3 regions of the Paenibacillus sp. MER TA 81-3 genome follow, and region 1 is predicted to be linked to each of the others. Evidence: predicted binding sites of a transcription regulator. Region 1 holds the regulator's gene; each other region holds the start of a gene.
The links. The regulator Rex, encoded in region 1, represses fermentation and respiration genes when NADH is low (regulators of the CRP and FNR family bind a similar motif). The targets are predictions, from matches to a motif close to TTGTGAAATATTTCACAA.

Region 2: M3650_RS19440 (flavocytochrome c) is a predicted target of Rex. The motif match lies at 6,255-6,272, and genes of this name have one in related genera.
Region 3: M3650_RS08120 (formate/nitrite transporter family protein) is a predicted target of Rex. The motif match lies at 9,020-9,037, and genes of this name have one in related genera.

Annotation. Positions count from the first base shown of each region.
Region 1 covers NZ_JAMAWB010000018.1:52,893-63,724, forward strand. The annotation lists gene M3650_RS22570 (acetate kinase) at 1-349, opposite strand, end outside; gene M3650_RS22575 (3-hydroxyacyl-CoA dehydrogenase family protein) at 346-1,218, opposite strand; gene M3650_RS22580 (AAA family ATPase) at 1,351-2,865, opposite strand; gene M3650_RS22585 (quinolinate synthase) at 2,834-3,394, opposite strand; gene M3650_RS22590 (cell wall elongation regulator TseB-like domain-containing protein) at 3,623-4,144, opposite strand; gene M3650_RS22595 (amidohydrolase) at 4,161-5,471, opposite strand; gene M3650_RS22600 (redox-sensing transcriptional repressor Rex) at 5,468-6,115, opposite strand; gene dinG (ATP-dependent DNA helicase DinG) at 6,124-9,009, opposite strand; gene M3650_RS22610 (tetratricopeptide repeat protein) at 9,128-9,772, opposite strand; gene panD (aspartate 1-decarboxylase) at 9,923-10,309, opposite strand; gene panC (pantoate--beta-alanine ligase) at 10,322-10,832, opposite strand, start outside.
Region 2 covers NZ_JAMAWB010000013.1:111,227-122,058, forward strand. The annotation lists gene M3650_RS19405 (ABC-2 transporter permease) at 1-586, opposite strand, end outside; gene M3650_RS19410 (ABC transporter ATP-binding protein) at 579-1,445, opposite strand; gene M3650_RS19415 (GntR family transcriptional regulator) at 1,442-1,825, opposite strand; gene M3650_RS19420 (hypothetical protein) at 2,657-2,800, shown strand; gene M3650_RS19425 (NAD(P)/FAD-dependent oxidoreductase) at 2,873-4,000, opposite strand; gene M3650_RS19430 (serine hydrolase domain-containing protein) at 4,231-5,253, opposite strand; gene M3650_RS19435 (MerR family transcriptional regulator) at 5,319-6,143, opposite strand; gene M3650_RS19440 (flavocytochrome c) at 6,436-7,980, shown strand; partial or broken gene M3650_RS33180 (ATP-binding cassette domain-containing protein) at 8,102-8,823, opposite strand; gene M3650_RS19455 (IS110 family RNA-guided transposase) at 9,593-10,832, opposite strand, start outside.
Region 3 covers NZ_JAMAWB010000005.1:6,120-16,951, reverse strand. The annotation lists gene M3650_RS08160 (energy-coupling factor transporter ATPase) at 1-750, opposite strand, end outside; gene M3650_RS08155 (NusG domain II-containing protein) at 734-1,132, opposite strand; gene M3650_RS08150 (FAD:protein FMN transferase) at 1,363-2,463, shown strand; gene M3650_RS08145 (hypothetical protein) at 2,460-2,624, opposite strand; gene M3650_RS08140 (anaerobic C4-dicarboxylate transporter family protein) at 2,623-3,975, shown strand; gene M3650_RS08135 (hypothetical protein) at 4,027-4,326, opposite strand; gene M3650_RS08130 (DMT family transporter) at 4,348-5,202, opposite strand; gene M3650_RS08125 (beta-N-acetylhexosaminidase) at 5,315-7,225, opposite strand; gene M3650_RS08120 (formate/nitrite transporter family protein) at 8,007-8,876, opposite strand; gene M3650_RS08115 (NAD(P)/FAD-dependent oxidoreductase) at 9,155-10,600, opposite strand; purine riboswitch at 10,698-10,797, opposite strand.

The DNA.
Region 1 (10,832 bases):
ACAAACGGCGAATTTCCGCTTTTACATTCGAGTCTACAAGCACTGAGTTATTGAATGATTCACCGCCGTGAACGACCCGATGGCCAACGGCTTCAATTTCGCTTGTAGATTTCACGACACCGACTTCCGGATCCGTCAACTTGTCCAATACTTTGCGAATCGCGATTGTATGGTCCAAAATTTCGCTGACTTCGGTAATCTCATCCGTATGGTGAGGCTCATGTACGAGAATGGAAGAATCCATTCCAATTCTTTCCACCCGACCTGCTGCTAATACCGACTCATCCGTCATGTCATACAACTGATATTTAAGCGAGGAGCTTCCCGCATTAATGACTAGTACTTTCATAATCTATCCCCATCCTTGTCATAGTTGAAAAATCCGACGCCCGTCTTCACGCCGAGGTGACCGGCGCGGACCATTTTTTTCAACAATACGGACGGACGATATTTAATGTCGCCGAATTCACGGAACATGCGCTCCATCGCTGCCAGTACGGAATCGAGACCAAAGCGGTCAGCCATCTCTAATGGACCATATTGGAAATTGTATCCGATTCGCATCGCATTGTCGATATCTTCTGCAGATGCGACTCCTTCTTGCAGCACATGTAACGCTTCGTTAATTAAGTTACAAATAATCCGTGTCGTGACGAAGCCCGGCGATTCATACACCATAACGCCTTTCTTCTGCACAACTTCTTCAACAAACCGCTTCGTCTCATCAAATGTAGCATCTGATGTTTTTAACCCGCGGATAATTTCGACAAGATCCACTTTCGAAACTGGATGAATGAAATGCATACCGATAACTCGCTCCGGATATTTCGTAGAGCTCGCCAATTCGGTCAAAGACAATGTCGATGTGTTGCTTGCCAGAATGATATTGCTAGGGCAGACGCGATCCAGCTCCGCAAATACGCTTTTCTTCGCTTCGATATCTTCGGAGATGGTTTCTATAACCATATCGCATGCACTAAGTTCAGCCAGATGCGTCACCTTATGTATGCGCGAAAGAATTAATTTTTTTTCCGCTTGAGTGATAGCCCATTTCTCCAGCTGTTTGTCCAAGCTCGTTTCAATCATTTCGTATGCATGGTCCAGCTTTTCCGGCGTTTGCTCCACTAGCAGCACGTCCAGGCCTTTCACAGCAAGCATTTCTGCAATGCCTTGGCCCATTGTACCGCCGCCAATGACGCCGATTTTTTTGAAAAACATGGTCTCTTCCACCTTTCATGTTGCTATGCTCTGCATAGTGTACCCGAGATATAGCTCGCGTTATCAGTGCATAGGTACCTAATATTATCTTAACATGATTGTTGAAAATAAAAAGAAATAACCAGCGCATTTTCACGCTGGTAATTGTTTCTTGTCACATAATAGACACCGGAATTTCTCACCGCTTACGTACTCTTCTTCAATCAAATGCTTCAGACAGCGCTCGAATGCTTCCTGGTGCTCTTTCAACAGCTCATGCGTGCGATCCGTCAAATCTAACATAATCGCCTGTGTCTCTTTTGTCAAGACATCGGGAGACAGATGCTTCAGGCGTACAATTCCCAAGCTGGTCAAGCCTGAATTAATCATCGTCTCGACAATATTAAGCGCTTGATCGAAGTCTCCCTGGGAGCCTGTACTGCGGTTCCCATAGAACATTTCTTCAGCAGCAGCTCCACCCAACGCGATCATAATCTGTTCTTCCAAGAACGGCTTCGTATACAAATAACGTTCTTCCTGTGGCTGGTGTCGGACGTAGCCAAGCGCTTGACCTCTCGGACTTAATGAAACTTGAGATACGCTTCCCGGACGGACTAGCTCCGCCATAATTGCATGACCCAATTCATGAATTGCGACCCGGCGCCGTTCTTCCTGATTCGTCTCGCGGTCGCTCTTCTCTCCCATCAGCACCTTATCAATCGCCTGCGATAAATGTGCTGTCGAAATCAAGTCAGCCTGTTCACGCATCGCATAAATCGCGCCTTCATTCAGTACACTTTCAAGCTGTGCACCGGAAAATCCGAACGTCTCTTCCGCAATCCGGTCCAGATTGACATCATCGGCCAGCGGCTTGTTATCCGCATGCAAATCCAAAATATGACGACGGCCTTTCTTGTCCGGCATATCCACTTGAATATGACGGTCGAACCGACCCGGACGCAGCAATGCGCTGTCGAGCATCTCTTTACGGTTTGTCGCTGCCATCACGAGAATTCTTGGCGTCTGATCCGCATATAAACCGTCCATTTCCGTCAACAATTGGTTCAATGTCTGATCGTATTCCCGCTGTTGCCCGCCTTCACGTTTACCGCCGATAACGTCAATCTCATCGATAAAAATAACTGCGTTCTCTTTTTTCTCCTTCACGGCACGCTGTCTCGCGTCCTTAAACAGCTCTCGCACCCGGCCAGCACCGACCCCAACGAACATCTCTACGAACTCACTGCCGGATACTCCAATGAACAACGCGTCTGCGTAATGGGCCGACGCCTTGGCCATCAACGTCTTCCCTGTCCCCGGAGGACCGGTTAGAAGAATGCCCTTTAGAGGACGTATTCCGAATTTACTGATCGCGTCAGGGCGAACTAGGAAGTCCAAAGCTTCTACCAGCTCATGTTTGGCACGTTCTTGACCCCCGATGTTATCGAAGCTCATTGCAGTGACCTTAAGACTTCGTGAATCTTTGCGGCCAGAGGTTGCTGCCATACCCGCACCACGACGCTGCGCTGCGAACGCCAATACACCTATTGCGGCGGCCGCCAGTACGATCGGCCACACATTCACTCCAAGAAAAATAATGAACAACAGGAGTGGAATGGATACGCCGATGACCCACTCAGGCCATCGCATCGATTGTCGATTTCTCATACGGCCACACCCCCATCCGTGTACCTTCTAACGGCAGCAGCAACGTCTTGCTGCCTTGTCCATCCTTCACCGTAATATATACATACTGGTTGTCCATTTCCGTCTGAACTTCTATCCCCGGCTGCTGCAGTTGCTGCAGACGTAATGGAATTTGACTATATTTTTGATGTACCATCGCTTCAGCGACATCAAACAAAGCCTGGGACCACCATTTATCGATTTTCGGCGTGCTATGGTCATTCATATATTCAATAACTACCTTTTTCCCTTTTGCTTGCTTTTCCAAATCGCCATTCAGCTGCTGAACCAATTCACGGACATCGACACCCGGCTTCGTCTGAATTTGAACCTTCATCGCGTCGGTCTGCCAGTCAACATGATATTGTGTAATCTCAGCATGCTTTTGCACGATCTGTTCCACTGGCTGCTTCACAAAATTAGTCTGATACAACGCCCATCCACCGAACAGTACGGCGCCCGTCACAATCATAATCAGGACGGTAGGAGCGATACGAACTTTTTTCGTCATGCTGAAATACCTCCTCACCCTCTAATCTATCTACATGAAAACGGCGCTTGTTGAATACATGAAATATATCATTCAGTACATGTTAGAGTATATCACAGTATATACACTGAAGTTGAATGTAAAGTGTACCATAGCTGCCAATCTCCTTGGCAACAAAAAAACACCGCACTCTCGCTGCAACGCTTCAATCGCGTCACTTGCAAGAATACGGTGTAAGGTGGTCCATCGTTATTTATTAGGCAGCCCGTAGATTTCTCCGATCGGTGAACCGTCGGCGAACAGATAAAATTGATAATAATAGCGGTTGGCGCCCTGTTCGTCCGCTCGTTCCAGCATCGCCTGCCATACATATTGCCCGTCTTTATATCCGGGAATAAGCCGTACGATGTGAACCTTGTTATATTGCTCTTTTATTTTTGCTTTCATCGCATCTTTTTTTATTCCTTCAAAGGCGTACATAGATACGACTTTCTTCGGAAACACCCACACCAGTCGTTCTTGGTCTTGTTCATCTTTACCTTCAACAACATAGACAATGTCGTCCCATACGCTCTTCTCGACACCGGATATTTCTGCGAGCTTTACACTATCATTCGCTCGGCGAATGATATCAGCTTCTTTCACTCGCTCATCAGCATTTATATATTGCACATACATATATACAGCAGCAATGAGAAGAATCAGAATAAGAACCGCCAGCGGGATATACCATTTCCATTTGGAACGCCGACGTGTGCGGCTTCTTACCATGAATAAATCCCCCCGCTTATCGCTGCAGCAGCTGCTCGAAGCATTGCTGCGTCTCATGACGGATACGTTCTTCATCTAACGTCAGGCATTCGCCATTCTTCACGACCTGTTCTCCATCAATCCATACATGCTTCACATCTTTAGCCGAAGCGGAGTAAATCATGTGAGATACGAGATCCGTATGCGGAATGAAGTGAGCTTGATCGATATCTACCGCAACCATATCTGCCTTCATACCGACCTCAAGCAATCCTACATCAGGAAGCGAAATCGTCTTCGCCCCGTATACGGTACCCATGCGCAGCGCTTCTGCAGCCGGAATCGCGGTTGGATCTCCCGATACTCCTTTGTGTATAAGCGCAGCAAGCCGCATTTCTTCGAACATGTCTAAGTTATTGTTGCTGGCCGGACCATCCGTTCCGAGAGAGACGACAACTCCTGCGCGCAACAATTCAGGAACCCGAGCTACACCGCTCGCCAACTTGAGGTTGCTGCCTGGATTATGAGACACGGCTACATGGTAGTGAGCCAGAATCGCAATTTCTTCATCTGTCAAATGTACCCCGTGTGCAATGAACGACGGTCGCGAAAAGAAGCCCAATTTCTCTAAATGAGCAACCGGACGAAGCCCATAATCCTTCACGTTCTGTTCCACTTCCGCCTTCGTCTCCGACATATGTGTATGAAGAGGTAAATCCATATCATGTGCCGCTTGCACGAACTTCTCAATGAATGCCGGCGGACACGTATATGGCGCATGCGGCGCCAGCACGGTTGTAATCCGTCCATTCGCCTTGCCGTTCCAGTCTTTTGCGAATTGAACCGCTTCTTCAAGCTTCGCATCCTGAACGTCTTCAGGACACAACCCGATTGCGCCGCGCGTCAGACAGCCCCGAATACCGGACTGCTCGCAGACTTTAGCGACTTCATCCATATGATCATACATGTCGACGAACGTTGTGGTTCCGCCCTTAAGCATCTCAACGACGGATAATGCGGTTCCCCAGTACACATCCTGTGCCGTAAATTTCGCTTCCATTGGCCACATTTTCTCCTGCAGCCACGATTGCAGCACCATGTCGTCACCATACCCGCGCAGGAGCGACATCGCAGCATGACCATGCGTATTGATTAAACCAGGCAGGAAGAATAGACCTTTGCCGTTTATTCTCTCTGCATCACTCGTATCGAACTGCGCAGGAAGTGAATCTCCCAAGTGGACAATTCGATCATTTTCAATAACCATCGTTCCCTTGGTTGAGGTTTGCCCGGATTGAGCATTAAGTACCGCAAAGGCGCCATTTTCAATAATGATTCGCTTTGTCATTGGACTGGAACTTCCTTTCCCTGATCCGTTAAATAATAAGCCAGGCTAAACAAATCCGTTGTGAAATCGGCAGTATGCACGCGCACATGAGACGGAACCTTCAAAATAACAGGTGCAAAGTTCAAAATGGCTTCTACACCGGCCTCGACGAATTGCTCCGCTACATATTGCGCTTCCGCGGCCGGAACCGTAATAATTCCGATACGGATGTGCTGATTTCGAACCGTTGTGATCATTTCGCTCATAGGTTGAACTTTCAGATTATTAATATCCGTGCCAATCTTGGACTCCATGGCGTCGAACACAGCTACGATTTTCATGTTGTCTTTCAAGTAGACCGTGTAATTGCACAACGCATGCCCCAGTTTACCGGCACCGACCAAGCCAACGTTAATAATTTGGTCCAGCTTCAATATATGACGGATTTGCTGTATTAAATAAGATACGTCATAACCAATGCCTTTGCGTCCAAAATCTCCAAAATAAGCCAAGTCCTTGCGGATTTGCGCTGGATTTAAATCCAGCTTCTGGCCCAAATCCTGAGAAGAAACTGTCAATACTTCACGCTGCTTCAGTTCTATCAAATGACGCAAATAGACCGGCAGACGTCGAACAACAGCTTCAGATATTTTTAATGTTTTCATATCTTAAATCAAGTCCCCTCATCGCTCTTCAACGTCTTTTGATTATCGTCCAACCACGTTTCAATGCGCGGAACCAACTGCTCTGCAGCCATGTGCTCCATCTTTGGTCCCGGCAAGGAATATAAAAAGTGCTTGCCATAGCTTGTTTCGATCACGCGCGTATCATAGATGATGACGATTCCCTTATCCTGCGAGGTCCGCACCAATCGGCCGAATCCCTGCTTAAAGCGGATAACGGCTTGCGGCACGGAATACTTCCGGAATGGATTCTGATTTTGCCGTTTCAGCCGCTCTGATTTTGCCTCGACCAACGGGTGGTTCGGCGGCTGGAACGGAAGTCGAACAATCGCCAAGCACGTGAGTGCATCTCCAGGAATGTCCACCCCTTCCCAGAAGCTGCTCGTCCCCAGCAAGACGGAAGCGGATTGCTCCCTGAACCTGCGGGTCAGCTTGCTGCGGTTACCGCTGTCAATGCCTTGTCCAAGCACGTGAATCCCGTGAACGCTCAGCGCTTCCTTCAAAGGCGCATATACGTCCCGCAGCATGCGATATGAGGTGAAGAGCACAAGCATTCGTCCTCTCGTTACTTGCGCGACATCCGCTATCGATTGCGTCAACATCTGGTTGAACTTTGCATCTGATGCGCCCTTTACGCTCGGGAAATCACGCGGGATAACGACTAATGCCTGTTCCCGGTAATTAAACGGTGACGGTAATATGACCGTGTGCAGCCGTCCGTCCCGCTCCGCATCCTTCAGCCCGATTTGTTCTGCCACGAACTGGAATGATTTATCGACCGACAGCGTAGCCGATGTCAGAATTACACTTTTCTTCGGTTCAAAAAAATACCGTTTCAGTGCATCACTCACATCGACCGGGACTGCGTACATATGCATCGATTTATGCTTGAACTGGGAATTCCCTTCCATCCAGTAGACCGTTTCCGGGTCTTTCCCCTGCATAAAGTTGCGGAATTCATCCCGAACCAGGCCCAATTCTTTGAACAATCCCGTCACGTCCACGACAACGCCCTGAATTTCTTCGTCATCGTAATCCTTCCATTCGTTGGCCAGCTTCTCTCCTGACCGTACAATATCGCTAAGCCGAACATGGATGTCGCTTTCCAGCTCGGTGATGCCAGCCCAAGCTTCTGGACGTTCGCCCGACGGCAACCGGAACACCGTCTGCCCGGCGGCTTCGGCTTGTCCGTTCTCAGCCGGAGGAAGCAATTGGAACAAGACTTCATTCAAACGGTCCCATTGTTCCTTCACGTCGACGATTTGCGTGAGCAGCTTGTCAATTCCTTCTGCCCAGATAAGCGCTTTCTCGTGACCGGATAGGCGGAGCCGCATCTGAAGCAAGATCAATGCTCCATTCTTGCTGTCTTTGAATAGCCGCGTTAACGGATGAATGAGTGAAAAATATTGCAAATGGATGCCTAGATGTTTGCCTGCCGTCTCTTCAAAATGATGAGCCTCATCTATGACCAAGTGTTCATAGGTGGGCAACAGACGATGTTCGGCAATGACATCGGTAAACAGCAGAGAATGGTTCGTTATAATAATGTCCGACAAATTCGCTTCATTCTTCGCCCGATGATAGAAGCAGCGCCGGAACCACGGGCAAGCCCGGTTCAGACAAGAGTCGCTATCACTTGACACCGTATCCCAGAAATCTGGACCTTTGTGGACCAAATGCAGCTCCTCATCATCGCCATGCTCCGTCTGGCTTAGCCAGACGAGAAACTGAGCAGCGGTTATGCTGTCGTCACGCGCATGAACGAACTCTCTATGATTTATTTTATGTTCAAATTTTCTCAAACACAAATAGTGACTGCGTCCTTTTAACACCGAAGCTTTGAAAGGAAACGGAACAATCTTCTCCAGAAGCGGTAAATCACGCTGTCTCAACTGTTCTTGCAAATTGATAGTGTGCGTGCTAACAATCACTTTCTTCTCTTGAGATACGCTGTAATATAAGGAAGGGAGCAAATATCCAAGTGATTTCCCAGTGCCTGTTCCAGCTTCAATCAAGAGATGAAGGTCCTGCTCTTGGCATTCCATCACTTCGTTAAACATTTGTTCCTGAGCTTCACGCGGCTCGTAATTCGGCAACAGACTCGCCAAATTGTTCCTCACTTCATCCATAAAGCCACGGAACGTCACATTGTTGAGCGGACTGCTCTCTGAACCTTCACGCGGAGGAAGGGTATCCGTCCAATCCCCTTGCTTCAACGTTAGCTGACGGAATGGAAAGTTACCTTCCTTCTCGTCCCAATCGGACACGTCCCGCTCACGTTCATTTAGCTTCTCCACCAGCATCCACTTTAAATCGCGTTCTTCTTGATCGCCAAATACATCCACAATACGTTGCAGAGTCAGAAGCGGCAAGTCATCGATCGCTTGCAGGCAGCGGATAAATACATCGGCTGTCGCTCTCGCGTCGCTGTCGGCTTGATGCGGTCGGTCATGGATGATTCCGAATTCATGCGCAACCGATCCCAACTGATAAGACGGCAGTGAAGGGAACAGTATCCGCAGCAGCTCAATGGTGTCCAGAATACGTCCGGTAAACGGTAAATAACCGGTCTGCTCTAGAGCTTGGCGCAGAAATTGATAATCGAACGCAACATTATGTCCGACGAGCACGACGTCACTTAACAATGGAACAAGCCCTGTCATCGCTTCATCCAAGTCTGGCGCATCCTGAACATCCTCATTGCCAATTCCGGTTAATTGCGTAATGAATTCAGGAATTGTGATGGTCGGCCGAACGAGCGTATGATACTCGCGTTCCATCTGTAAATCGTGACCGAGAATGACGAGTCCGATTTGTATAATTTCATCGTTAGGCTGATTGCCTGTCGTTTCAAAGTCCAATACAGCAAATCTCATCTTAATATAATTCCTCTCGCAATTACTGTTATTAGCATAACAGATGTTCGGTCATTTGGAAATGACTAGAGGGAAACATCTGTGCGTACTTCGCACGAATGTTCCCCTCTAAATAATCTTATTGCATGTGGTTCATATTTCCGGCACCGTACTGCAAATGACCGCAATTCGACAGACACACCTTCAAATTAAAGACCGGTTCTGGCAAAGAAGGATCCATCTGGTGGGCTTTCGCAAAATACTCTTGCGCCAGAGACAAGTTGCGCTGTTCCGCTTGAATACAACCGAGGGCATTATACGCGATGGCCTTCAAGCACTTGCTTTCCGTTAAAGGAATGATGAATTCGAAATGATGTCCGGCTTCCTGGCTTCGCCCCATGTTCAAATACGCCATGGCCAGATAAGCCCGCACTTCAATATTGTCCGGCTGATGAAGCGCCGCTTGCTCCAAATGCTTGACTGCTTCCTTATACATCATCAACAAATAATATCCTTGGCCCCGTTGAAAAGGATCGCCGTAATCGGGTGCCGAGATCTCTTGTTCCTTCTTCATCTTACCGCCAGAAGCATCCTTGCCGCGAGGACGCAGCTGCGCAAGCTTTTCTTCAAACTGCAGCCATTCCTCCACAATGAGATCGCTCATGGAGCGAAGCAATGACATTTGATGGTCCAATTCCTTTTTTTCTTTGCCTTGTGCATGAGGATACTGCCGAATAATATCATCCAACAAGTCGTTCATCGTTGCGAATACATGTTGCAGCACGATTCATCCCACCTTTACAAGTGATGCGTATCGTCATCTTGCGGCTCACGTTCATTTTGTGTTAAGGGGATGCATTTCATTCGATGCTCCAACGTTTCCCGAGCAGTGCCTTCGCTTGTCAATTCCGATTCCTGATGATGCCGTTAACGATTAACGAACAGTCGCATACGTTTCGGTCTTCGTCGCGAGCTCGACCGGTTTATTGTCCGCGTCCACGAAGACGATTTTTGGATCATATTGCTTCGCTTCTTCATTCGTCATGGAAGCGTAAGAAATGATGATGACATTATCTCCAGGCTGTACAAGGCGCGCAGCCGCTCCATTCAGACAGATTACGCCAGAATGTTTTGGCCCTGGAATGACGTAAGTCTCCAAACGGGCACCATTATAATTGTTTACTATTTGCACTTTTTCATTCGGCCAAATATCGGCACATTCCATAAGATGCTCGTCAATTGTAATGCTGCCAACGTAGTTCAAATTGGCTTCGGTAACGGTTGCCCGGTGAATTTTTGACTTCATCATTTCACGTAACATGGCACATTCCCCCTATTTGTTCTCCAGTAAACGGTTATCAATCAATCGAGTTCGACCGAACCGTACGGCCAGTGCAATCAATACGCGATGATCCGTATTCGCCAGCGTTTGTTCTGGCGATAGCGCTTCAAGTGACGGAAATCGCAATATTTCCACATAATCGATATCAGACAGCGGAGCTTCCTGAATCGACTTGATGATGTTGTCCCTCAGTTGAGGCGCCGTCATGTCTGGACGCTGTTCCAGCCAAGCTTCAACTTGACGCAACGTACGGGACAGCACCAATGCCTGCTCACGCTCTTCTGCAGACAAATAGATGTTGCGGGAGCTGAGCGCAAGACCGTCCCCTTCACGCACAATCGGGCACGGCACAATCTCGACGTCAAAGTTCAAATCCTTTACCATTTGCTGTATGACAGCCACTTGCTGGGCATCCTTCATCCCGAAGAACGCTTTATCCGGCTTCACCAGATTGAACAGCTTCGCGACAACCGTCGTGACACCGTCGAAATGTCCTGGACGG
Region 2 (10,832 bases), on a different contig from region 1:
AGGAAGCAATGAACAACAACATGATCCCGATCAGAATAAGATATACTGTTAGGTTACTATTTGATCCGTTCTCGTTGATCATATTCATAAACATAGCCGTAGGCTGCGCCATTGCAATTAGTATGATGTAGAGCACACCATTGATAATGGAAGTTCCTTTCTTACTAAGCGAATAAAAGAGCGGCAAATAAAAGGAAATCAGGGCTAGCACGATGGCTGCTGGACCCAGTATGTCCATACCTGAATATGCTGGCTTATTAAGCGCTGGGAATGCGAATGTAGCGAACATGTGAATGCCATAAGATGCAAGGACACTGACAAGGGTAATAATAATGGCCGTTATGTATTTCGCTTTAACGATATGCTTACGGCAAGTCGGCAGCGTAACCAGAAAATTGTGGTTATGGTTTTTGATATCGACCGTCGTACAGAGACTAAGTGTGGCGAAAGCGGTATAGATGCCCACAAGGTGTATAGACGATGAATGCTTTGGTATAAAGAAGGCACTGAATACAGTAAGAAACATGAGACTCATCCATATTGAGCTTTTTAAAACGATAAAGTCTTTCCGAAGCAAGTTAAGCATGTATGCGTCCTCCCTTGGCAGTGAAATACATGATGTCTTCTAAGGTTGGCTTATCTAGAATTGCATAATTCCCGAACAAATGCTCGGCATCCTGCCGATTATCCACTAGACCTTCAAAACCAACAGTGGTTTCACGAATCCCGATAAACTTATTTCGAATATCTGCATCAAGCAGATCTGAGTCGCCTTTTACAATAGCGTATCTCTCGAATATCGTATCTTTCACTTCACTGAATACGAGCTTTCCCCGATTGATGAACGTAATATAGTCCGCAATACGATCCAAATCTGTCGTGATATGAGTCGAGAAAATAATCGAATTTCTCTCGTTCTGCATCATCTCCGCAAGCAGATCGAGCATCTCCCTACGGAACACAGGATCAAGTCCAGAGGTTGGCTCATCCATGATGAGAAGCTCTGCCTCATGCGATAATGCAACTGCAAGGGAGAACTTGACCTTCATCCCCTTGGATAATTGTTCAATTTTCTTCTTCGGGGACAACTCGAACTGTTCCAGATAGCTGTTAAATTTCTGTTCGTTCCATTTCTTATAGAAAGGTGCGATCATCTTCTTCATGTCACGAATCGTAATGTGTTCATAATAGAAGCAATCATCCGACACGATGCCGATGCGCTGCTTGATTTCTACTTCTTGTGCAGGCATCTCGCAACCTAGTATCTTTATGCTCCCTGAGTCAGGACGAATCATGCCAAGCATCATCTTAATCAAGGTGCTTTTCCCAACGCCATTGGGGCCAATCAGACCGGTAATGTAGCCCTGCTTCACATCCATAGATACCTGATCTACTGTAAATTCAGGGTATGTTTTCGTTAAATTACGTATTTCGATTGCATTCATGGTGTGTGCTCCTCCTCGAACAATAGTTTTATATGATCAATTACATCTTGTTGATTCATATTTAATTCCTTGCTTTCACGAATGATCTCTATCATTTTTTCTTCTAGTTGTTTCATACGCTGCTCCCGAATGAAGTCTTTATTGGCCCCTGATACGAAAGAACCCTTGCCTACAACGGAGTCGATCAGCTTCTCTTTCTCCAATTCTTCATATACACGCTTGGTTGTGATGACACTGACTTGTAAATCCTTGGCCAGCTGCCTAATGGAAGGGAGACTGTCTCCTGCTTGCAATTCACCGCTCAGGATGCTCTGTCTAATCTGGTTCATAATCTGTATGTAAATCGGATCGCTCGATGCGTTGGATATTATTATTTTCATGTTCCATCACCTCGCTTCCGTTAATAAAGTGACTACCGTATATATATAATATATACACTATCCGCACTTGTGCGTCAATTTATAATTTATTTATTGTTTGAAGTTACATATTTTATTGAAAAATGCGCAATCCAATGAATATATGTTATTGTCCTCTGACAGGTACTTTCGTCGATGCGCTTTTACGTACAGATTTCGCAATACGCAAGCATCCTAGCTACAAGAGTGGCTTGGTCCCTCTCTTGGTTGTACTTTCACCAGCTAGATAATGCGTGCCTCTGGGCACGCAAAAAACAAAAAAGCACCAGCATCTCTACAGAGGTACTGGTACTTCCAGTTTTAGATATTGTATGTATCAATCAACATCAGTGACACAAAGTTATCCTTATTGAGTTTATTTACACAAAGTTACCCTTTTTAGTAGGGTCTAAATTAATCTGTTGAGGGTAACTTTGTGTCAACGTACTGCTTACAGGCTTACTTGGCGCTGCCTCTACAGCAAAATTCATGGAATCAACCATTTTTCAGACTGCATGGGTAGAGTATTCAAGGCCTTTCCCAAAAGGGAGAAATTCCAGTCCGTTATTCAGTTGTTTGTATTTATAATACAAGAACCCAATAACAAAATCTGCTTAGTGTTGCAATTGCTACTTTTGATACTACTTTCATTTTGTAATGCTCCTCTCAGAAAAATATTTCGCGCTTTTGTTACATGCAAAAATGACCCGCATCACCTGCGGATATAGTAGCTGCGAATGCATCTGCATCCATCTCCAACACCTGGCTTTCAAGCGGTGGCAATTCATTACGTCCAGATTCCATGAACATAAGATGTTTAAAGAGTCTCTTATTTCTCACATCCTGGAAGATGCGGATCAAAATAAGCTGACCGTGCAGAGTTACGATATGGGGAGAGGAAAGAAACTCAAAGGGGCGGCCATTTCATGTGTTGAAGCGATGACAAGAGTATTTTAAGCGAAAAACGCCGCTATGCTTCTAAGAATGAGAAGTTAGCGGCGAATCTGTTCAAAAGATGTATCTATTTGTTCAATTTTCATCCAATGCTTTTCGAATATCATAATCATTTAGATCGATATCCAGCTCCATTCCTACTGCCAATTTTGCCAGCTGGCTTCCCAGATAGGGTCCTACCGTCAATCCGGATGATCCCAGTCCATTTGCCGTTATAAGACCATCCCAGCCAGGGACAGCGCCGATCACTGGGAGAAAACCGGGTGTAAACGGACGAAAACCGACTCTTATCTCCTGTAAAGTGCTGTTTGCTAATTTTGGTGCCAATGTTAGCCCTTTATTCAGGATTTCCTGTATTCCTCCTGCTGTTACTCTCGTATCGTAGCCTTCGATCTCATTTTCATGAGTTGCCCCTATAACGATTTTTTGATGGTCAAAGGTGAGCATATATTGATCAGAAGGCGGCATAACTAAAGGCCAACTGCCAATGTCCTGTTGATCAGGAACGTGTAAATGCATAATTTGTGCTTTTTGAAAATTCACCTTAAAGTGAAGCCCTAAAGGCTGAAGTAGTGGATTTTCCCATGCCCCTGCACATACAATAACGAGATCAGACGAGAAGCTTTTCTCACCGACGGCTACTCCTGTTACACGGTTCGACTCATATTGAAGCGTGGCATCCCCATCGATCAAGACCGCCCCGTTTCTTTGTGCAGATCGGAGTAATGCATCGCGCAGCGCACGACCATCTACCCGAGCGGCACCGCTAATATGAACAGAATGATAGTCTTCTGCTAACAGCGGAAACCGCTCTTGGGTTTCTTTTTCATTAAGCTGGGTAATGTCACCGATTTCCGGTGCATCCGCTTTTCGTACATGTGCCCGCTCCTCCATCTTTCTGAGCTTCACCAAATCATCATGGATACAAAGAGCGCCGACTTGAGCATAGCCTGTTTCTGTTTCGCCCTCGCTTTTGAGTTCTTTAACTAATCCAGGATAAAAATATGCGCCGGCCTTTGCTAACTGGTACCAAGCTTTATTGCGTCGCTGTGATAGCCAGGGGCAGATAATGCCGGCAGCAGCATCTGTAGCCTGTCCTCTATCTTTTCGGTCTACAAGAAGGACATCTGCACCCATTTTTACTAACTGGTATGCTGTTGATGCCCCAAGAATTCCTGCTCCGACTATGATGACTTTCTTCATGATTACATTCCTTTCCTAACTCTCTGTATCCATTATAGCGAACCTCGCATGGTTGCATAACATGAACCATTTATTTCAAACCTTCTGTAGGTCGATCTCGGAGTTGATAGGCACTTCAGGTACATTGGTTAAAGACGGCAACTCTGCATTTCCCATACTATAGCAGCGAGCATGACTAGATTACCCCTGCCAACTCCCCATCAAGTTTGTCGAGCTTGGCGATCAAATATTTAGTCTATTACTGCCGGAATAATACATTCCTTAATCAGTGTCCATCTATCACGAGGATTCATCATGAATTCGGATGCAATGGCTACGACCAGGTCTTTGTCTGGAATGCAACAAATGACATTACCGCCATCGCCTAGTGCTGAGTATGCATACACGCCGTCCTCTTCGCGTAACCACCATAGATAACCGTAATGATTGGTGTTCATCGCTATTGATTCGTCAATCCATGTCCCCGACATAATCTGGTTATTGTCCCAAATGCCACGGTTCAGGTAGAGAACACCAAAACGTGCCATATCACGTGGACTTAGCGTAAGCCCCCATCCTCCTGTGGAGTTATGGTTTGGGTCTTTCACCCACCCTTTCACATTCTTCCCGAATAAATCCTCAAACCCGAATGACTTCATTTCATAATCCGGGATTTCTTTCATGCCGATGGGTGTAAATAAGCGTTCGTTGGCAAACTCACGGGCACTTTGTCCTGTGCTGCGAGTGATGATGGCTGAAAGCAGATGCGCCCCTGCGGTGGAATACTTAAAAGCTCCAATACTTCCTTTTTGGCCTAGCATATCCAGCGTATACGTTACCCAGTCAGGCTGCATACACATCTTGTCCAGCGGTTCGTGCCAGTCCTCAAATGGATAAGGAGCCGTCATCGTGAGAAGATGGCGTATGGTGATTTCTTGTTTCTGCTTATCAGCAGCATCGGGTACATATTCGGGGAAAAAATCCAGCACCTTCTGATCTACATTTTTTATATATCCAGCATCTATGGCAATACCAATAAGGGCAGATATTATACTTTTCGTTACAGATGCCACATGGTACGTATCATCCGGGCCATAGCCATTATAATATCTTTCATAAGCAATAGATGCATTTCTCACAACAACAATACCGTTTATATTGCTGTACTCGGCTTTTATCATAGGTTCAAGCTCTGACAGCTTTTCAGGGTCTATTCTCAAGGTTGCCGGCGCTACGGCTTGCCATTCTGTCGTTGGCCAGTTGTTTATGTTCATTATAGGTAGTACCTCTCTTAAAGAGTTTTTTTAGCAAGCGTTAAGGAAAATGTCAGGTCTTGCTTCTATTTTTTCTTTACAGGAAAATACACCTCGGTAACCATATCCTTATGAACGGTGGCTTGAATGGGGTCGGTTACATATACTTCATATGGTGATTTCACCAATTCATATCCTTCCTTTTCTACCCATTCCCTCAGCTTGGCATATACCGATGTCAATTCTTCATATGAACCCTTTACAACAGACTTCGCACAAAGGCCTCCAGGCAAATCTCTCGTTCCCTTTACAGCCTCTTCTATCGGGATAGCAAACTCTGTATCATTGCCGGCAGGATTGTATTCAGGGCTGTGATAAATCGTCATTGGAGTACCTAGCAAGATGAGTTTTTCAGCAGCAATCTTTTCATAGAGCCTGCTAAAATACTTTCCATATCCTGCAGCATAGTCATCGCTACTCATCATCCGGCGCATATAAAGGATATTCATTGGCTGGGTTTCAACAAGTTGTACTTCTATATTGTCAAGGTATGACATAATCGGTGTGCCCTTCTCTAAAGTTAAAATATCATGAGTCATTAGTTTGAGGATATGTTCAAGAGCATTCAGCTCTTGCTGTATTTCCCTTCTCTTGCGATTAAGGGCGGAACAAAGAATCTCTTCGGATTGATCCTCTTCCCATTCCAGAATGGATTTAATTTCTTCCAGAGAAAAATGATAAGATTTCAATCGGTTAATAAAGAGCATCTTTTTTAGTTGCCGGATGGAATAATACCGATAACCGCTTTCAGGATTTATCTCATCAGGATGAATTAATCCAATTTCATCATAATATCGAAGCGTTTTTGTAGATACTCCGCATATCTTTGAGAATTCTCCAATCGATAGCAAGAGGTCACCTCCATTCTTCGTAGTTTTACACGGACTACATGCTTTCCAGATCTTTGTTCCATTTCACTGTACACCTTCCCCTAATGGAAAAGTCAAATGCAAAAGTATTGAGTTTGGAGATTTTCACAAATAATAAAAAGTGGAAATTGACATGCTATATGTGATGAATCGCAAGAGAGTCCAGAGCAACCCCGGAGACTTTACCGTAGCAGTCGGAAGGGCACTCTTTGGGGGTTAGGCTCCTTATGTTCATCCTAGAGACAGTAGAAATTCAGTAGTGGAGGATTACATGATGCGAAAAAAATCAAACATTGCCCTGATTCTTCTGCTCTCCATCCTGCTCATCCTATCAGGATGCGGAAACGTAAGCAAGAAACCGGAGAAGAACGCGGGCACGAACAACACTGCGCAAAAAGAGAAGGATAAAGGGAAAAAAGATGCTGCGTCGGGTGCATCGATGGCGAGTTATACGCCGCTTGAGGAGCTAAAAAAGAGTTACGACATCGTGATCGTTGGCGCGGGCGGCGCAGGCATGACTGCCGCGCTTGAAGCCAAAGCCGCAGGCATGAATCCAGTCATTCTCGAGAAAATGCCGGTTGCAGGCGGCAATACAAGCAAAGCGTCTTCCGGCATGAACGCATCGGGAACGAAATTCCAAAAGGAGCAGGGCATTTCGGACAATAATGATTTATTTTACGAAGAGACATTAAAAGGTGGACATAACACGAACAATAAGGATATGCTTCACTTTTTCGTCGACAATTCAGCCAAAGCCATCGAGTGGCTGGATTCCATCGGCATCACATTGAACAATATCACGATCACGGGCGGCATGAGCGAGAAACGCACCCATCGTCCCAAAGACGGCTCCGCCGTTGGCCAGTATCTTGTGACCGGCTTACTGAAGAACGTTCAAGAGAAGAGCATCCCGATATTCGTCAATGCCAATGTCAAAGAAATTACGAAACAAGCTGGAAAAGCGAACGGGGTGAAAGTTGTCTTCGGTCAGAATGGCGAAAAAACGATCGCTGCGAAATCCGTCGTGATCACGGCTGGAGGATTTGGCGCCAACATGGACATCATCGCCAAGGTTCGGCCAGATCTAGAAGGCTATGTGACGACTAACCAAAAAGGAAGCACCGGCGACGGCATAAAAATGATCGAAAAAATGGGAGGCAACACGGTCGATATGGAACAGATCCAGGTTCACCCGACGGTGCAGCAGGAAAACTCCTACCTCATCGGCGAAGCGGTACGCGGTGAAGGCGCAATTCTCATAACGAGCAAAGGCAAACGGTTCATTAACGAGATGGCTGCTCGTGACAGCGTAACCGAGGCGATCACTAAGCTGCCGGAGAAAAACGCTTTCCTTGTATTCGATTCAGGCGTCAAATCACGCTCCAAAGCCGTCGAACAATATGAAAAAATGGGCTTTGTGAAGACAAAGGACACAATCAAGGCGCTGGCTGAAGAAATCGGCGTACCGGCGGATCAATTACAAAAGACCCTCGATAGCTGGAACAGTGCGGTAAAAAATAAAAAAGACGCCGAGTTCGGCAGAAAGACGGGAATGGATTATGACCTTACCGCTGCGCCGTACTACGCCATCAAAATCGGCCCAGGAATTCACTACACGATGGGCGGTGTGCGAATCAACACGAATACGGAAGTGTTGGACAAAGACGGAAAAGCGATTCCGGGTCTTTTTTCCGCGGGTGAAGTTACTGGAGGTCTGCACGGAGAGAACCGAATCGGTGGTAATTCAGTCGCGGAAATCATCATATTCGGCCGTCAAGCCGGTATTAAGTCCTCTGAATACGCCAAAATGGTAAAATAAGAGATTAAAACTGATAAAAGGGAGCTCCGCAGCGTACAGCGGGTGAGCTCCCTTTTATAAACTGTCAGCTATATAACCAAGTCGCGTCGAACGGATTGGAAAATACGGTGTAAATCATCGTCTATAAATATTGCGCTGTAACTGAGCGCTTACAATCCAGAATACCCAGTGGTGGCCCTTCGTATAAGATTTCTCCGCCACCAGTACCACCATCTGGGCCCAAGTCAATGATCCAATCACTATTCCGGATTACGTCCAAGTTATGTTCAATGACAACAACTGTATTGCCCTTCTCCACGAATTTATTGATGCTCCTCAGGATATTGGAGACATCTGACCTATGCAATCCAGTCGTCGGTTCTTCAAGAATATAGATGTTCCCCTTTGTGTTTAGTTCCTTTGCCAGCTCGAGCCGTTGGCATTCCCCACCGGATAACGTGTCCAGCGGCTGCCCTAACGAGAGATAGCCAAGACCGACTGTCTCCAGGCTTTTTAACTTTCTCCGAATGTCTTTCGCTTCAAAAAATTCCAAAGCATCTACCACGGACATCTCCATGATCTCAACATTATTCTTGCCATTGTACAAGTATTGGAGCACCTCTTGTTTGAAACGGCTACCTTGACAATCGCTGCATTACGGATGGATGACATCATGTCAGTAAAGGTCGCCGGATTGGAGCGGCTGTTGGCGTGCACCGGGCTTTGGTCAATGCGGATTGCCTCAGGGAAATCTTTAGCAAAAATTTCGTTTACGAGTGTGCTTTTACCAGACCCGGCAACTCCCGTAACAGCAGTGAACACACCTTTCAAATTATGAAGGCTGCTTTTTTGGCTTTCAAGAAACTCGGAAACCGGCCTTGGTGTTGTATTTATTTCTGCTTGACTGCTTACATATTTGGCTGTAAGCGTACCTGAAGACAATAATCCCTGGTAACTGCCGCTATACATAATTCTTCCGCCACCGGAGCCTGCATTCGGTCCAACATCTATGATATGATCTGCAATTTGAATGACATCAGGATCATGTCAGCAGAAAATAAAGTATTAGACTGGATGGCTTTATTCCACGCGGCTTTTCTAATTGTCATACCGTCAAACTCCATAAAATAAGTTATAGACTGAACCTTGAAATTGAAACAGCGACAGCCAAGGACGAGAAAATAAAGTCCTAGACTGTCGCTGTTTTATTGAACTAACGTCCCTCTATGAAGAATCACCTTTCTCTTAAATGCTCGCGTTTTCTTAGAATTTGACCATGTTGCATAGTTAAAAGACAACTTATTCATGGATTTGATTTGAAGGTGATGTAAATTATGGGGCTACAGGAAGCGCAAAAACATCCTCACCTAAACCTCTTCTCTGTAAAAAGTGGTTAATTCGGTAAAGTATGGTTGCACCTATGGATCCCCACATTGGCTCATGGTGGTCAACCCTCCCATGTCTCACAGAGTCTACGCTCCCACATTCCTTCATTCAACCTGTCCATGAGGTGGAGGTCAGATATGCTGCCCGACAGGATCTTCGTCCGTATGTTAGTGCCGTTCCGACTCATCCGTGCTTTAGTTGTCAGTTGTTTGTTACGACTTCAATTTCTAAGAAGATGCTGCTGTATTTAAGCTGCTAGTGGTACTTCCATGAATCGAGGGATATCCTGCATCATTTTTTCTTCACTGAATTCATGTCCCTTTTTCATGATGCCGAACAGGATCCGAATAAGCTTGTTACACAGGGCGATGAGAGATTGCATCTTTTTCAGCGGATTATCTGGCCGCTTGGTATAATACTCGTGCAATGCTTTAAAAGCTCCGTTCTTCGCTACCAGTGGCATCACGACACGGAAGAGCAAGGCTCGAAGTCGCTTCCTGCCTCTCTTCGTAATTTTGGTCTGTCCTTTGTGTTTGCCCGATGTATTTTCCCTTAAGTTTAATCCTGCGAGTTTTACGATCTGCTTGGGATGTCGGTACTGACGGATGTCACCAACTTTAGCCAGGAATCCGGCTATTGTATCCCGACCAATCCCTTTAATCGCCAGCAATTTCTGAACATATGGGATTTGCTTCATCAGCTCTTCCAACTTTGCATCAAGCTCTTCGAACTTACATTGGAGCAGTTCGTACTGTACCAATAGTAGCTGAAGCTCCATCTTGGCTAGCTCTGCACCTTGTTTCATGCCTATTGAACGACTGGCCGCGGCTTTCAGGCTCTTCACGCGTCCCAGGCCGAGTCCACGCTTGGCAGCTTCCCTTAGATGTCCCAGCAAAAACTCGTCTGACCTTGAAACAAGTTCATGCGGCAGCAAATAAAGGCTGAGCATTTGAAGGGCCGACTTGCATTCCCAATCCTTAAAAACTGTAAGTAATTCCGGAAAGTACCGATCCAGCCAGTTATGAACACGTCCTTGTACTACACGCAGGTCAGTCGATAGATGATCGCGAATTTTCATGGCTTCCCGCAGCTCTGCATAGATACCTTGGGGAAGATTCGGTACGGCGTATCTTCCATCTTTGACTAGCTGTGCGATGACTTTAGCGTCTTTAGTGTCATTCTTGGTCGGTGAGTTGTCATCCAGTTCTTTGCTTTTCTTCACATGCAGTGGGTTCACCACGACGCATAAAACTTGTTGTTCTTTTAGGTAATGTGCAAGGTTCAACCAGTAATGACCAGTCGGTTCCATACCGACTATGACCTCCTTGCAGGTCTGTTCTTTCATGATCTTCTGATACCAGCCTACGAATAACTCAAACCCTTCCCGACTGTTCTCAAAAGTAATTGGCTTCCCATACTCGACTCCGCGGAAGTCTTGTGCGCGAGCCACATGTTTGAACTTTGCAATATCTACACCCACGATGAGT
Region 3 (10,832 bases), on a different contig from region 1:
TACGATGGCATCGCCCGGATTTAAATCGTGCGTGGCCGACGAATCCAGAGACGGATGGGACGCAGATTGCTGCGTATGCGCAGGTGCGGGTACAGCCTGATGCGGCTGCGCTGCTTGAACTGGCTCCTGCTCCACGGAGAGCGTTCTGCGCTTGCCGTCTGCTGCGGATGCGTCGACTTGAGGAGTCCAAGTGTCGAACAACGGCAGCTTCTCCAGCGCGGCAACGATGTATTTTACGGCAATGCCGATGAAAATCCCCGTAACGACGCCGGTAATGAGCAAAGCAGGCAAATAGTAAAATATATTAGCCGTACCGAAGACGATATACGCCGCCGTCAATTGACCTGCATTGTGCGCAGCCCCGCCGACAACGCTGATACCGATTAAGCTCACGCTGTCGCGGCCTATCTTCAGGATGGCATACATGACGATAAAGCTGAACAGCGATCCCAGAAAGCTGAATAAGAAAGCGGAGAATGTGCCGAGCATTAATGTCATGAGGAGCGTCTTCAGAACGACGAGCATTAGCGCATCGCGTCCGTTCAAAAAGTACAAGCATGCCAAAATCATCACGTTGGCAAGCCCCAGCTTCGCTCCGGGAATAGGGAGAATCGTCTGTACCGGGAGCATCGCTTCAACGAATCCGAGCACGACAGCAACAGCGCTGAAGATAGCTATAATGACCGCTTTCTTCAACGCTTCCGATTGGTTCGGCAGGCGTGAGCCCCCCGATTTATTGAACGACGGCATCGATGTCACTCTCCTCACCGCCATCTCCTTCGCTGAACAGCTCTACGAGCACGCGATGGGGCAGACATACGATCGTATCGTTCGGTCGCGATACGAAGCCGAAGGATAGACATACTTTGTCCGGGCAATCAGCATCGAACATTTCAATGCCGTAATCGTGAACTTTCAGGATGTTGAAGCCGTGATCGGTGTCCACTTTAATAATTTGCTCTTCCTGTGTCAATTCCACTTTTTTATAGGGCTCGCCATCTACAGAAATATGGGCGACCACCTTTGAATTGTGCAAATTTTCACTTTCGTTCTGAAACAGCCACTTCGGCACGAGAAACGCCAGCGCCGCGATGACAATTACACCGATGAGGATCAGGTCTCCACGTTTCATGTTTGTTGACTCCTCGGGATTCATTTTAATTTTAAAACTATATGTCATTATACCTCTTCGTGAAGGAAGGTTCAATGTTCGTTACTTGGCGGAACCGTGAACAAAGGATATAAAAAGAGCTTTCTTCGCTCCATGTATGATGTGCTTGATTTGCAACTTTTATGGGAACTGCTATAATAAGATGCTTGCATAAGACCACTTTAAGCTTAAAAATGTTGGAGGAATGGCCTATGACACATCGTTCACGCAGTTTGCTGCGCAGCGCGCTCCTTCTGCTTGCTGCCTTCGCTCTCATTGTTAGCGGATGCGGAAATGGCGGCAAAGACAACAGCGCTTCCGGCTCCAAGACGGAATCCGGTACGGCTGGCAGCAAATCTTCCATTAAACAACAGTCGTACTTCATCTTCGATACCATCGTTACCGTCAAGATATATGATGAGCGTGCCGGAGACAAACAATTCAAAGATATTGAATCCATACTAAATGAAATCGACGCAAGCATGAACCGAACGAAGGACACGAGCGAGCTTGCTAAAATACGCAGCGCTGCCGGCAAAGAGGCGGTTCAAGTATCGCAAGAAACGTTCGACGTAGTGGCGAAGTCGATCGATTATGCCAAACGGACGAAGGGGCGCTTCGACCCGACGGTCGGCCCGATAGTGGATTTATGGAACATTGGACACGAGAATGCCAAAGTACCGGATCCAAACGTATTGAAGGAAAAGCTGCAACTGGTCGGCTATCAAGATGTGACGCTCAATGCGGACAAACGTGAAATCAAGCTGAACCGAGCAGGAATGGAACTGGATATGGGCAGTATCGGTAAAGGATATGCAGCCGACCGCATTGCTGACTACTTGCGCGAATCTGGCTTTCCAAGCGCAATTGTCGACTTGGGGGGCAACATCTACGCCGTGGGCGAGAAGCCTGGGGGCACCGATTGGACCATTGGCGTGCAGGACCCGGACACTACCCGAGGCAATCAAATCGGCAAAATGAAGGTGAAGGACAAAACAATCGTCACTTCTGGCGTATACGAACGTTATTTTGTCGAAAACGGGAAACACTATCATCACATTCTTGATCCCGAGACTGGCTATCCTGTCGAGAATCGTTTGAGCAGTGTAACGATTGTTACGACTAGCTCGACGGACGCGGATGCGCTCTCTACCTCCACCTTTGCCCTCGGCTTGGAGGAAGGAATGAAATTCGTCGAATCCAATCCCGATGTGGAAGCGATTTTTATTACGACGGAGCATGACGTGTACTGCACCTCCGGCATCAAGAAAATTTTCGAATTGACGAACGATAAATATAAGATTGTTAATTAAAGGTTGTCCAAAAAGTCACCTTTTTGAACCTGCACAATCCGTGTTGCATCAACAATCAAAGCGCCCGCTATCGCGGCATCTCCTGCTCCATGCAGGCCCAGCGATAGCGGGCACTTCTGTCTTTTTGCACAATATGAAGATGTTGGAAGGATGTTATCCATGTTCTGGTTACAGCTATTTATTGTCATCATTGCCTTATACGTCGGATCCAGACTCGGTGGAATTGGCCTGGGTGTCATGGGAGGACTTGGTCTCTCTATACTCACCTTCGGCTTCGGGTTGGAACCTACCGCTCCGCCCATTGACGTAATGCTGATGATTGCTGCCGTCATTACAGCAGCCTCTACTATGCAAGCGGCCGGAGGGATGGACGTGCTCGTGCGCCTTGCCGAACGGGCGCTGCGGCGCAATCCGCAGCACATCACGTTCATGGCGCCGCTCGTCACGTACTTGTTCACGATCTGCGCCGGAACCGGACATGTGGCATACTCCGTTATGCCGGTTATTGCCGAGGTATCCCGCCAATCGGGAGTGCGGCCGGAACGGCCAATGTCCATCGCGGTCATCGCCTCCCAGCAAGCCATTACCGCAAGTCCGATCTCGGCAGCGACCGTCGCTCTGCTATCGCTCCTGTCTGATCAAGGATACCATCTATTTGATATATTGCTGGTGAGCATTCCCGCAACGTTCATTGGCTGCCTAGTTGCCGCATTAATTATGACCCGGTACGGCAAGCCTCTCGCTGAGGACGAGGAATTTCGCCGTCGCGTCACAGAAGGAAGCGTGCCGCCAATTGGCGTTCGTGACGGGCAGGATGCTGGCGGACAAGAAGTGTCCAGTGCAAATCCCGGGTTGGGCCGAGGAGCAGTTGCTTCGGTCGTGCTGTTCTTGCTGGGCGTCGTCCTCGTCGTCCTATTCGGTTCCGTTCCGTCCCTGCGTCCTGCTTGGACAGATGCGGAAGGACTCATGCATACGCTGGGCATGCCCCAAGTCGTCGAAATGGTCATGCTCTCTACGTCTGCCGTCATTCTGCTCATCACCCGCATACCAGCCGGCAGTGTAGTGAAAGGCGGTGTGTTTGTCGCTGGCATGCAGGCTGTTATCAGCATATTCGGTATTGCATGGATGGGCGATACGTTCTTTAAAGGGAATATGGACGTGCTGCAAGGATCGATCCATGATGCCGTCACTGCGGCTCCATGGCTGTTCGCCTTCGCCTTGTTCGCCATGTCCATTCTACTGAACAGTCAGGCGGCAACGGTGCGCGGCTTAATGCCGCTCGGCATCGCTTTAGGCTTGCCTGCCCCTGCTCTCATAGCGATGTTTCCGGCGGTGAACGGTTATTTCTTCATCCCGAACTATCCGACAGTCATTGCGGCCATTCATTTCGATCGAACGGGAACGACACGAATCGGGCGCTTTTTATTCAATCATAGCTTTATGCTGCCTGGGCTCGTCGCGACCTCGGTCGCGGTTGTTATAGGCTTCATTCTATCCCAGCTTGTGCTCTAGGCAGCCTACGTCGCCTGGTCCCACACCAAATCCGCAGTAACCGCCGCATGGTCAGAAGGGTACCGGATAGCATGTCGTCAATGACGCGCTGCACGCCCGCATGCTCGCCTTCGGCTGCAATGCAATAGTATGCGGCGCTGCCCGGTTCGGCGCGCACCCAAGCAAGCACAGTGAAGCCAACTCCACCGGGATCGAGATATGCACCCGCCCACGGCTTGCGATCGAAAGCGGCAGCAGTAAGGTTCCAAGCGGATCCGAATGGACTATCAACGGTGTGACCGCTAACACTAGCATCAAACCTCCATAACGGTCCGATACCTGCCCGAGAAGCAGCTTCGCCATGCTTTGCATTGAATTTCGTTCCCTTCTCCCCTATCCCCAAATACTAATTAAGGCCATACCGGCCGCTACGACAGCCGACGTCACGATCCTCGTCCGCCCCTGCTGTTCTTTCAAGACAAATATGCCAAGCAATGTCCCAATGACAATGCTGAATTCACGAATCGGAGCCAGATGAGCGAGCGGCGCCAACGTCATTGCATACAGGAACAATAGGTACGAACCTGGTGATAAAATGGTGCCAAGCACAATGGTGCGCCAATTAACGCGCCATTCCTGACGCAGCTGCTTCGTTCGGACGATGGATGGAGCCAGAAAGAGAAGCGCGCCAAAGTTAGAAATTTGGATAAGACCGAGCGGGCTGAAGAATTCCACGACCGTCTTGTCTGTAAGCGTATAGCCTGCGGTACACAGCCCGACGGAAGTCGTTACGGCCAAGGTGAGCCACCATCGTCTGTCTCGCAGCTCCTTCGAGGAGAACATCCCGCTTAACGCGAACAATCCGCCGACGATGAACCCCCATCCGATCCATCCCACGAGAGACAGGCTCTCGCTGTACATAAATACACTGACGATAGGCACGATAAGGGCTGCTGTCCCCCGCATCATCGGATAGACCTTAGATAGATCGCCAAACTGATACGCTTTGGAGACAAGCCATAAATAAATCCCTTGCAGGAATAGAGAAGATAAGAGCAGCAATCCGGTTGGCCAAGTCCATTCCATCACGTATATATCATGAATAAAGAACGGCATAAACAAAATAGCAGCCAAACCGTGCAGACAAAACAAAAAGGATTCCTTATGAATGCTCCGCTTCGCGAACATATTCCATGTGGCATGCGCGAAGGCAGAGGCAATGACCAACAATAATCCGTATATAAACATGACGAGATTCCTTCTTTCGGTATGTAGAAGTATCACAGATTGCCATTTCCAGTAAAATGAGACTCGGTGAAACATATATCACCGAGTCTCATCCCGTGCAATCATCAAGTTATTAAGTGGCGGATAACACCGCTCCCGTCGCGATGCGGTGGAAGAACGGAGAATGGGAGATGCGATGCTCCCCGACCGGGTCGTTCGAATAGAACGGCAACCGCTCCGCTTCCAGCTCTTCCAAGCGCTCCGTCCGGCCTTCGACATAATCGATGAGGCGATCTTCCGCCGATTGCAGGCGGGCAAGGACGCCGCCATAGCGAATGTCGAGCACTTCCCAACCGAACGGCTTGCTCGTCGCCATCCACAAGCTGCGGTGCGCCTTGCGAGTCGTGTCGACAAGCGCGCGAATGCGCGGCAGCACGTCCTCCGCGATACGGCGCAGCTCCGCTGTGTCGCCGCCTTGATAAGCGCGCGTCACTTGCAGACCGATCGCCGCCTTCGCGGCGAGCGTCTCGGCGAGCTTCGCGTACAGGTCGAACACACGCACGTGGTCTCCGGTCGCCTTCCCGCGCGCATCCGCAAGCCGCTGTGCCAGCTTCGCATAATGCTCCGGCAGCGCGGTCTCCAGTTCACCTTCAATATGCTTATCGAACAAGCCGATAAGCGTATCCTGCCACAGCAAGAACTTGGAGCCGTTCGAGCCGTGCATGTTGTTCTTCGTTACACCCGGCGTCTCGTCCAGATACGTCAGCTGCCAGTAATCGTCGAAATCCTGCCCCGTACACAGCTTGAAGCGTTCCTTCATCTTCGCTTCATCCACTTCGCCTGCCGTATAACCGTGCTCCGCGAACAATTGCAAGCCAAGCAGAATCGTCATGTGGTTCGTTTCTTGGCCGTTATCGCCCCAAGCCGTAGCGAATACTTCCTTAATCCCCTTGGATTTACATGCCATAAGCGCCGGATTCGTGTTTTGCCACGTCTTGCCGTAGTTCGGACTCATGCTGCCCCATACCCAGACGCCGCCCGCAAATACCGGATCAGAACCGAATTTGCGATGCTTCTCAATAAATTCTTCATAAAAGCCTTGGTCGTCGTGGTAGTAATCCCAGTAGACGAATTGTACGCCCTTCGGAATTTTCTCCACCACTTCTGCGGAAAAATCTATGTCCAGATCGTAATAATGTCCGCCATTGTTCATCAACAGATGGAAGTACATATCGCTCCACATCATCGGCTCCAGCCCATGCTTGCGCGTAATGTCCATAACGCGGCTCAAATGCTCGTTCATAATGTCAAACCGTTCGCGGAAGCCATTCTTGAACAGGTAGCGGCCGAGACCAAGTCCGAAGGCTTCGTCCATGCCGATATGAATGCGCTTGGAACGAAGCGGCTTCGTAACAGCCACGATCATGTCTTCGATAAATCGATACGTCTCCTCGGAACCGGCGAGCAGCACGTCCTCCGTATCGCGCAATTCATCCGCGTAATCCCACTTCAGCGCTTGCGCCAGATGGCCCAGCGTCTGTATGCATGGAACGATCTCGATGCCGAACTGTGCAGCATACTGATCGATGTCGTACAATTCTTCGGCGGTATAGCGGCCCCGCATGTAACCAAAGTATGGACGTTCCGGTACTTCATACGTATCTTCGGTATAGAGCATGACGCCATTCAAGCCCATCAGAGCCATGGAACGCATCATTTCTTTCATCATATGCACATTCGGAACAGCGTTACGCGAAGCGTCGATCATCGTTCCGTTATAAGTAAATTGAGGATGTTCCGTTATGCTAAATTCCGCCTGCGCACGCGCCTGCTCTACAAAGAGCCCAAGCGCACGGAAGAAGTGAATCTTGTCTTGATAGCGGATCACACCTTGCCCTTGTGAAAGCTTGACTGTGAGAGGACCGTCCCCACGCTCCACGTGCACAGCAATGCCGTCCTCCGCTAGTTCAATACCTAATAGTCGCTGAAGTTCAACCACCCCTTGTGTCAAATCGTCGATGTTGCCTTGCATGTTCAGTTTCATGCCAGTTCCCTCCAAGTGGTCATCATTTCATATCCTGATAGCCTTTTTCTACATGTTGCACGCGATGCCCGAGCCGGAACGGCTGCGCCTCCTGCGGCACGCCGTGAGCAATACGTCCGTTGCGGAAACGGTTACAACTTAGTATGCCGCCCACAGCTAATCGAGCCGCTATATTATTGTACTATATGTGATCATTTACAGACAGAGAATAGTAATGGCTCACCTTCCTGTTGCTGCAAAGTTCATTCTTTTAACACGAACCACTGCCTATTCTAGCATATTTCCCAGCTCGTTCAACCGGGGCATATACAGACACGCGCCCGTCTGTCAAATAGTAGGGCATTGACTCTTCACCATGAACGCAATGTTCCGTCGTACAGTGCGCGTTCTAACTGACGGTGATTCACTTCACCCGCCCCTTTGCTCCATTCTCCCCTTCCATCAGAAAGTGACACGTCCAGTGACCACTCTAGTTAACTGCCATCATGAGCGGTCGGTTCATGGCAGGACACGCAACGAAATGTGCCTTATCCTCGACGTTATCACTCCTGACTGTATGGGAGAATGAACATAAGGGCCATAGTACCGAAGCCCGATATCATGTTTTCGTTTCAAAGGGAAGGGCATGCTGCCTTTTCTGAATCAATGGGAGAGTGAGGCAAGGGATAGAACAGGCATACCTTCTTCGGTAAGGGTAACGTGACACTCTGAGGCGAGATACCGAAAAAACCAAGCCGTATAAGGGCTTGGTTCATATGTCAGTTTTTTAATCTAAATAGAATTAGCTTATGCTCGCCCCTGCCGTCGATGCCCCCACAGATGTGGAAGTGCCTGACTGCGCTGGCACAGCTTGCGTCTTCACAGCTGTTTCCTTCTCGGGAACGTTCCGCAAGTAGGTCAAATAATAAGCTCCAGCCACGAAGATGACGCCGCCAGCCAAATTGCCAAGCCAGACCGGAACGAAGTTCACGAAATATTCTCCCCAGCTGTAGTGGCCTTCAAATATGGCCGCCGGAATGACGAACATATTAGCCACAACGTGCTGAAATCCGATGGCAACGAATGTCATGGTCGGGAACCATATCCCCATAATTTTGCCGCTAAAGCTCTTGGCCCCGTAAGATAGCCAGACCGCCAGCGCAACAAGCCAGTTGCAGCCAATACCGGATATGAATGCTTGCAGGAAGCTGTCGTGCAGCTTATGCCCCGCCACAGCCACCGTCTTTTCCAAGTAAACCCCTGATGCCGTCAGACCGACGATATGCCCGAAGAAATACGCAACGAACAGCGCTCCTACAAAGTTGCTCAGTGTAATGACGATCAGGTTGCGCATCATTTCGCCCGTAGAAATGCGGCCTTTCATACGTGCCAATGGCACTGCCATCATGTTGCCTGTCAGCAGTTCCCCGCCTCCAAGCAGAACGAGAATGAGCCCCACCGGGAACAATGACGCTCCGATTAAGCTGTTGATGCTGCCCCATTCTTGAGGCGCATCTGCGGTTACACGAATATATAGCAAGTACCCAAGCGCAATGAACGCTCCGGCAAGAAATCCAAGGATAATCATCGCCGAGAGCGGATTTCTCGCTTTCACAACACCGGTCTCCACCGTCGCCTCTGCAATCCGCTGCGGCTTTAAATAGCCAGCCATATGAATCCCCCCTGTACACCAGTACCGATATGCCCGATTCTGTCATGTCAAGAAAATCTGCAGCCGTTCCTCTCTTTTTCGAGCATCATGTGCATGAGAAGTACCGGTTGCAAGTTCATTGTAACGAAGTGTTTCAGACGATGTTGTGCAATTTATCACAAAGATTGCTTCAAAGATGTACCATTTTATTCACAAGTCGCAACGTTGCTCCCCTATACCGAACAGGCCTGCGAGCGTATGACGCCTGCAGGCCTGTTGAACGTACTTTGTTGCCTATATTAGATGAAGGTTCCTTCGCGCTTCTCCATAATACTGCGGGCGATATGAACGCCTGCCGCCCCGGCTTGCGCCAGTCCGCGGGTCGTTCCCGCACCGTCTCCACCACAGTATAGCCCCGCGATTTCCGATTCAAACGACTGGTCCAGCTTCGGCCGGGCAGAATAGAACTTCGCCTCCACCCCATAGAACAGCGTATGTTCCGAAGCGATGCCTGGCGTTACTTTATCCAGCGCCTCCACCATCTCCACTAAACTTTTCATCGTGTTGTATGGCAAGACGAGACCCAAATCACCCGGAACCGCTTCTCTCAAGGTCGGCTCAAGGAAGCCTTCCTTGATGCGGTTGTCCGTGGAACGGCGTCCGCGCATAATGTCGCCGAATTTCTGTACAATGACGCCCCCGTTGGACAGGTCATTCGCCCGCTTGCAGATCTCTCGCGCGTACTCGTTCGGCTTGTCGAACGGCTCCGTGAACTTATGCGAGACGAGCAGCGCGAAGTTCGTATTGGCGGATCCGAGCTTCGGGTCTTTGAAGGAATGGCCATTCGCACACATAATGCCGCTATGATTCTCTACCACGACGTGTCCTGACGGATTACTGCAAAAGGTGCGGACCTGTGTCCCGACAGACGTATTGAATATGAATTTCCCTTCATATAAATGCTCGTTAATTTCACGCATAACAACATCGGATGTCTCCACGCGCACGCCGACATCCACTTGGTTGTTGAACATCTTCAGGCGGCGCTTCTTCAAGATTTCCGTCAGCCACGCCGAACCGTCACGTCCGGGGACGATTACGACCTGAGCAGCCTCATGGGTGTCTCCATTCTTCATCTCAATGCCGGTCACCACATGGCGGCCGTCCTGCTTGACGGTGACGATGTCGGCCACTTCCGCCTTGTACACCATATCAATGCGCGGGCGCAAATATTCGTATATCGATTTCATAATTTCCAAGTTCTGCTCGGTACCCAGATGGCGCACCTGCGCCCGCAGCAGCTTCAGCCCAGCTGCGTAACCTTGCTGCTCAATGCGGCGAACGGTCTCAGTCGTTGGGTCTGTAATTTCTGGTGTCGCACCATGCTCCAAATTGATGCCATCTACATATTTAATCAAGTCCAACACGTGCGAGGGCGGCAAATAATCGGTCATCCATCCCCCGAACTCGGTTGTAACGTTAAATTTACCGTCACTATAAGCTCCGGCACCACCGAACCCGTTCGTGATGGAACACGCCGGAAGGCAGCCCGCAAATTCCTTCTTGCCGGCAGCCGGCGGGCACATTTGAATCTTCTCCTCCAATATTGGGCAGCTGCGGCGGTAAATATCATGTCCTTTATCCACCAGCATCACTTTCAAATGGGGAGCCTTCAACGTCAGTTCATAGCATGTAAAAATTCCGGCCGGTCCTGCGCCAACGACAATTACATCATATTTGCTCATTGGTTCCTCCTCGATATGCGCGTTGTCTTGGTCTGATTCGTCTCTGTTCCAGAGCCCACAATGATGCGGGCAAAAAAATATCCTGTTACGTTCAGGTATGCAAAAGCACACCCATCGTAGTCAGGAATTTACGGCTCCTGGTAGAGACCCCCAGACCTTATCTCCAGGGATATACGAACAGGATAAACAAATAAGAGTCCAATCGCTCCTTGCAGTCGCTTTGCTGGCGACA